2 regions of the Methylobacterium mesophilicum SR1.6/6 genome follow, and region 1 is predicted to be linked to the other one. Evidence: predicted binding sites of a transcription regulator. Region 1 holds the regulator's gene; the other holds the start of a gene.
The links. Region 1 encodes LexA, which represses DNA repair genes until DNA is damaged. Its sites were predicted from a motif close to TGTTCNNNNTGTGTTCNG; they were not measured.
Positions count from the first base shown of each region.

Region 1 (3,496 bases):
GACCACCATCGGCCCCCTCGTCGGGATGGTCGAGGCGCTGGACGAGCGCGAGGTCGGCGCCCGGCTGGTGATCCGCGTGGAGAGCTTCGCCGGGCTCGCGCCGGAGGCGCGGCCGGTCCATGTCCGGGTGTCGTTCCGCAGGACGCCGATCCCGCGACCCGGGGACGTCATCGCCGCAACCGCCCGGCTGCTGCCGCCGCCGGAGGCCGCCCGGCCCGGCGGCTACGACTTCGCCCGGGACGCGTATTTCCAGGGTCTCGGCGCCGTGGGCTCGCTGGTCGGAGCGGTCACGGTCCGCGCGCCCGCGGAGCCGCCGCCCCTGCGCCTGCGGCTCGCCGCGACGCTGGACGCGGCCCGCAACGCGTTGACCCGCCGGATCGCGGAGGCCGAGGGCGGGCAGGCGGGGGCGGTCGCGGCGGCCCTGGTGACGGGCAAGCGCGGGCTGATCGGGCCGGCGACCAACGACGCGCTGCGCGCCGCCGGCATCTACCACGTGGTGTCGATCTCCGGGCTCCACATGGTGCTGGCCGCCGGCGTGGTGTTCTGGCTGGTCCGGGCGGCCCTCGCCCTGGTGCCGTACTGCGCGCTGGTCTGGCCGATCAAGAAGATCGCGGCCGGCTTCGCCATGGTGGGCGTGACCGCCTACTGCGCCTTCTCGGGCTGGGACATCGCCGCCGAGCGCTCGCTGATCATGACCCTGATCATGCTGGGCGCGATCCTGGCAGACCGGCCGGCCCTGTCGATGCGCAACCTCGCGCTCGCCGCCCTGATCGCGCTCGCCCGCGAGCCGGAGGGCCTGCTCGGCCCGAGCTTCCAGATGTCGTTCGGGGCGGTGGCGGGGCTGATCGCCTGCGCGCGCCTGATCGACGGCCGGCTGTTCGTGCGCCCCGGGGCGGGACGGATCGGGCGCCTTGTGGGCAGCGGCCTGTCGGCGGTCACCGGGACCCTGGCCACGACCCTGGTGGCGCAGGTCGCCACCGCGCCCTTCGCCACCTACCACTTCCAGACCGTGCAGCCCTTCGGGCTCGTCGGCAACGCCCTGACGCTGCCCCTCGTCTCCCTGGTGGTGATGCCCGCCGCGGTCCTCGGGATCCTGGCCTATCCCTTCGCCCTCGACCGGCCGGTCTGGTGGCTGATGGGTCAGGCGGTGGGGGGCATGCTGGCGATTTCCGAGTGGATCGCCGGGTTCGAGCGCGCCATCCTCGTGCTGCCGGCCTTCGGAACCGCGGCGCTGACCCTGCTGACCGCAAGCCTGCTGCTGGCGACGCTCCCGGTCTCGCGCCTGCGCTGGCTCGCCGGGCCGCCCCTCCTGCTGGGGCTCTGGCTCACCGTGCTGCCGGACCGCTACGACGTCTACGTCGACCGGCAGGGCGGCGGCGCGGCGGTGCGGGGGCCGGACGGCCGCCTCGCCGCCCTGGGCAGCCCCTCCGGCTTCGTGCTGGAACAGTGGCTGAAGGCGGACGGCGACGGGCGGCGCCCCGGCGCGCTGGTCACGCCGTCCGGAAGCGGGCGCTGCGACCGGCTCGGATGCACCGCGCGCCTGCCGGATGGGCGGGCGGTCGCGCTGGTCCGGGATCGCCGCGCCTTCCCGGAGGATTGCGCCCGGGCCGCGGTGCTGATCACCGGCCTCGCGGCGCCCCCGACCTGCACGGGGCCCCTCGTGATCGACCGGCATGTCCTGGCGGATCACGGAGCCGTGGCGCTCCGGGCCGAACCCGGCGGGTTCACCGCGCGCTACGCCCGGACCGGTGATCGCGGCCTGCCGTGGCGACCGCACCGGGACACGAAGCCGGCACCGCCGATGACCGCCGCAGTCGACAGCAGTCGCGCCATGGAGGAGCCTGCGGCCCCGGCTGAGGCCGACGGATCGAGCGGCGGGGACGCGCCCGGCGACGCGCCCGCCGAACCGCTTCAGTAGCGGCGGACGAGACTCACGAGGCGGCCCTGGATCTGGACCCGGTCGGGCCCGAGGACGCGGGTCTCGTAGGCCGGGTTGGCGGCCTCCAGGGCGATCGAGGAGCCGCGGCGGCGCAGGCGCTTGAGCGTCGCCTCCTCGTCGTCGATCAGGGCCACGATGATATCGCCCGTGTTGGCGGTGTCCTGCTTGCGGATCACCACGAGGTCGCCGTCGAGGATGCCGGCCTCGACCATCGAATCACCGCGCACCTCCAGGGCGTAGTGCTCGCCGCCGGCCAGGAAGTCCGGCGACAGGGTGATGGCGTGGCTCTGGTTCTGGATCGCCGAGACCGGCGTGCCGGCCGCGATCCGGCCCATGACGGGGATCGACACCGCCCGTCCGGCCTCGTCGATCATGCGGGCATTGGCGGGCAGCGGTGGCTGCTTGGACTTGCCACCCTCCACCACGCTCGGGGTGAACCGGCGGGGCTCGGCGGGCGCCTGGGCCGCGGCCGCCTGCGTCAGGCTCTCGGGGATGCGGATCACCTCGATGGCGCGCGCCCGATTCGGCAGGCGCCGGAGGAAGCCGCGCTCCTCGAGGGCCGTGATCAGCCGGTGGATGCCCGACTTCGACTTCAGGTCGAGGGCGTCCTTCATCTCGTCGAAGGACGGCGGGACGCCGCATTCCTGCATGCGGTTCTGGATGAAGCGCAGGAGGTCCAGCTGCTTGCGCGTGAGCATCGACGTGGGCCTCGCGGCTTGAGGGACCGCCTCGTGGCGGCCACAGAAACAAATCACGAACACGTTAAACGTTCCGCAAGTGTTCCGCAAGAGAGATATGGCCACGCTTGCGTGCGTGGCGGCCGCCTGCCGGGGAGAAACGCATTGACGGCGCAAGCGGAGCCGTTTCAATGCGTCCAGCCGGCCGTCCGGGGATAAGCCCGGGGCGCGGCGTGGATCGGGCTGGGATGACGAGGATGCGACGACCCGCAGCTCTGCTGCCCCTCGGCGTGGTGACCTTCGGCGTGGTGACCCTCGGCCTGGCGCTCGCCGGCTGCACGACCGGGTTCTCCTACATCTCCCGGAACTACGTCGCGCTGACCCCGCAGGTGGTGACGATCGGCTGCAAGGAGCCCTACGAGGTCTACGACAACCGGCAAGTGCGCCGGATGCTGATCGTCTCGAACGCCCTGCGGGAATATGCCGGCTGCAACCTGAGCGAGGTCCGGATCGATCCCGAGCCCGAGGCGACGCGGGTGAAGCGCTTCCGGACCGCGGCCCGGGCCTATCTCGACGAGACCGTGCGCGAGGATTGCCGGATCACCGGCGAGACCGTGTTCGATCCGCTGAAGACAGAGTTCGCCTACGCGTGCGACGCGCCGATCGAGAAGCGCGGCACGGTGGTTCCGCGGCTTCCGGGCCGCAATCCGGGCCTGATCCTGCGCTGAACCGCGGGCCCGGCGCCCGCGCCCGTCAGGTCCCCGGCTCAGGTCCCCGGCTTGGGGAAGGTGCGCTCGGTCGCGTCCCCAGCCGCCGCCAGCAGCGCGCGGGCGAAGGCGCGGGCCTCCGCCCGGTCCAGGGTGATGGCGGCGGTGACCGG
Region 1 is NZ_CP043538.1:5,032,648-5,036,143, forward strand. Features, by position in the region: gene MMSR116_RS23820 (ComEC/Rec2 family competence protein) at 1-1,918, shown strand, start outside; gene lexA (transcriptional repressor LexA) at 1,912-2,637, opposite strand; gene MMSR116_RS23830 (hypothetical protein) at 2,874-3,344, shown strand; gene MMSR116_RS23835 (hypothetical protein) at 3,383-3,496, opposite strand, start outside.

Region 2 (3,496 bases), 570 kb from region 1:
GAGCGCGATGGCGAGGGCGGCCGCGAGCGCGGACGCCGCGAGCGCGAGCACGCATAAGGTAGGACGCCATGCTGCAACCGAAAAAGACCCGCTTCCGCAAGCAGTTCAAGGGCCGCATCCACGGTGCGGCCAAGGGCGGCTTCGAGCTGAACTTCGGCCAGTTCGGCCTGAAGGCGGTGGAGCCTGAGCGCGTCACCGCCCGCCAGATCGAGGCGGCCCGCCGCGCGATCACCCGCGAGATGAAGCGCCAGGGCCGCGTCTGGATCCGGGTGTTCCCGGACGTGCCGGTTTCGTCGAAGCCGACCGAGGTCCGCATGGGCTCCGGCAAGGGCGCCCCGGATTACTGGGCGGCCCGGGTCCATCCCGGCCGGATCATGTTCGAGGTCGACGGCGTTGCCGACAACATCGCCAAGGAGGCGCTCCGCCTCGGCGCCGCGAAGCTCCCGATCCGCACGCGGGTCGTCCAGCGCATCGCCGACTGAACGGAGGATATCGTGAAGTCGACCCAACGAGTGTCTGATCTGAAGGCGCTGTCGCCGGATCAGCTGAATGACGAGTTGATCAACCTCAAGAAGGAGCAGTTCAACCTGCGCTTCCAGGGGGCCACCGGCCAGCTCGAGAACGTCGCCCGCGTCCGCGAGGTCCGTCGCGACATCGCCCGTGTCCGGACTCTGCAGCGTGCCAAGACGCTGCAGCAGGCCAAGGGCTGAGGCGGGTTTTAGGAGACAACCATGCCGAAGCGCATCCTGCAGGGCACCGTCGTCAGCGACAAGGGTGAGAAGACTATCGTGGTGAAGGTGGAGCGCCGCTTCACGCACCCGGTGATGAAGAAGACCGTCCGCCGCTCCAAGAACTACCACGCGCACGACGAGGCGAATGTCGCCAAGGTCGGGCAGACGGTGTTCATCGAGGAGTGCCGGCCCTACTCGAAGACCAAGACCTGGAAGCTGGTCGAGGGCGAGGTTGCCCAGGCCGAGGCTGGCGAAGCCGCCTGATCCCGACCCGGCGGCGCAGCGGGATGGTGCCTGAAGCGGCGTCCATCCCGGGGGCGCCGTCTGAGCGGAACGACGAACGCCCGGACGCATTTCGACTCGCAAGAGCCGGATTCGTGCCGGGCGTCGTCGTTTTCGGTGCCTGCGGCCGGTGGGGTCCGGACGAGCGCCTGCGGCACGGTCCACGATCGTACGCTGCTGTGCGTGATCGAGTGATCCCGTCCTTATGCCGAGATGCCCGCGTGCGAGGGCGGCCATCGAAAGCTCCAGGGATCTCGGGGCGATCTGGAGGGCGTCTTCGAGGCCTGCGCGGCCCCTTGCCGCTCCTCAGTATGAGTGCGTGGCTTGGATCGCCGATCTGAGGCTCTCCGATCTCGTGTCGCGTACCGTGCGCCCGCGAATCTCGCCCTCCCCGGTCGAGACTCCGGACGGGTTGCTGTCGTCGCAGCTTTATCCGAGACGCACGCAGAATTTCGCGGCCAGCCGGCGGCCGAGCAGCCCTACAGCCCTTGCCGATAGAGAACAAAACAGGTACATAGAGGCCGTGGCGACGCGCGTTGTGAACTGCGTCCAACCCCTTCATAAGGAGCCCGCCAGATGGCCCAGCCCGCATTGAAAGTGGTCGACATGCCCCCGGTGGACAAGGACAAGTCCAAGGCCATTGACGCCGCCCTGTCTCAGATCGAGCGCGCCTTCGGCAAGGGCTCGATCATGCGGCTCGGGAAGTCCGACAAGGTGCAGGAGGTCGAGACTGTCTCGACCGGCTCTCTGGGTCTCGACATCGCGCTCGGCGTCGGTGGCCTGCCGCGCGGCCGCGTCATTGAGATCTACGGCCCCGAATCGTCCGGCAAGACGACGCTGGCGCTGCACACCATTGCGGAGGCCCAGAAGAAGGGCGGCGTCTGCGCCTTCGTGGATGCCGAGCACGCCCTTGACCCGGTCTACGCCCGCAAGCTCGGCGTCAATCTCGACGACCTGCTGATCTCCCAGCCCGACACGGGCGAGCAGGCGCTCGAGATCACCGACACGCTGGTGCGCTCCGGCGCCATCGACGTGCTGGTGGTCGACTCGGTGGCCGCGCTGACTCCGCGGGCCGAGATCGAGGGCGAGATGGGCGAGAGCCAGCCCGGTCTCCAGGCCCGCCTGATGAGTCAGGCCCTGCGCAAGCTGACCGGCTCGATCTCGCGCTCGAACTGCATGGTCATCTTCATCAATCAGATCCGGATGAAGATCGGTGTCATGTACGGCAGCCCCGAGACGACCACGGGCGGCAACGCCCTGAAGTTCTACGCCTCGGTGCGCCTGGATATCCGCCGTATCTCGACCCTCAAGGACCGGGACGAGGCGATCGGCAATCAGGTCCGCGTCAAGGTGGTGAAGAACAAGGTCGCGCCGCCCTTCAAGCAGGTCGAATTCGACATCATGTTCGGCGAGGGCGTGTCGAAGGTCGGCGAGCTGATCGACCTCGGCGTGAAGGCCGGGATCGTCGAGAAGTCCGGCGCCTGGTTCTCGTATAACAGCCAGCGCCTCGGCCAGGGCCGCGAGAACTCGAAAGGCTTCCTGCGCGACAACCCGAAGATCGCCGCGGAGATCGAGGGCTCGATCCGGCAGAATTCCGGTCTGGTCGCCGAGAAGATCCTGGAGAACGCCGCCCCGACGGCGGACGACCTCGACGAGGGCGAGGCGTAAGACGCGCCGCCGCGGGCCTGAGAGGGCGGGCGGCGCATTGATCGACGCTTGAGTTTTGGCGGCCTCGGAGTCTCTCCGGGGCCGCTTCCCGTTCCGGGGTAGGACACGGCCGCGTCGCGGCTGCGCGCGTGCTGTGCGCCGTCATCACGAGCGCAGCGAAGGTGAACCCAGGGCGGCGCGAGGCTGGCCGTCGTTGTGCGGCCGGATCGCTTCGCTCCGCTCGCAAGGACGCCGGCGCTCGCCATGGAACGGACACTGCGAGAACCCGGGCATGCCGCCCGGGAGAGCCCGGGCGCTGGCGCGCGGCCCCGCCTCAATCCACCATCGTCTTCTTCACGGTCTCCACGAGCTGCTTCAGGCTGAAGGGCTTGGGCAGGAAGTTGAAGGTCTCGCCCTCCGGCAGGTTCTTGCGGAAGGCGTCCTCGGCGTAGCCGGAGACGAAGATCACCTTCAGGTCGGGCTGGTGCTTGCGCACCTCTCGGAGCAGGGTCGGGCCGTCCATCTCGGGCATGACGACGTCGGAGACCACGAGGTCGATGGGCTGCAGGCCCTCGCGGACGATGGCCAGGGCCTCAAGGCCCGAGGCCGCCTCCAGCACGGTGTAGCCGCGGGCCGAGAGCGCCCGGCTGTTGACCGCGCGCACCGGATCTTCGTCCTCCACGAGCAGGATGGTGCCCTGCCCCGTATGGTCGGCCGCGGGCTTGCGCGGCGCCGGCACCCCGGCCTTGCCCGGTGCGGCCTCGCCGGGCGGGGCGGGCTCGGACGGCTTGAGATCCGGCTTCGCGCCCTCCGCGGCATCCGGCTTCGGGAGCGCG
Region 2 is NZ_CP043538.1:5,600,275-5,603,770, reverse strand. Features, by position in the region: gene rpsC (30S ribosomal protein S3) at 1-57, shown strand, start outside; gene rplP (50S ribosomal protein L16) at 69-482, shown strand; gene rpmC (50S ribosomal protein L29) at 495-710, shown strand; gene rpsQ (30S ribosomal protein S17) at 732-995, shown strand; gene recA (recombinase RecA) at 1,620-2,681, shown strand; gene cckA (cell cycle histidine kinase CckA) at 2,995-3,496, opposite strand, start outside.
Region 2: recA (recombinase RecA) is a predicted target of LexA. The motif match lies at 1,511-1,528, and genes of this name have one in related genera.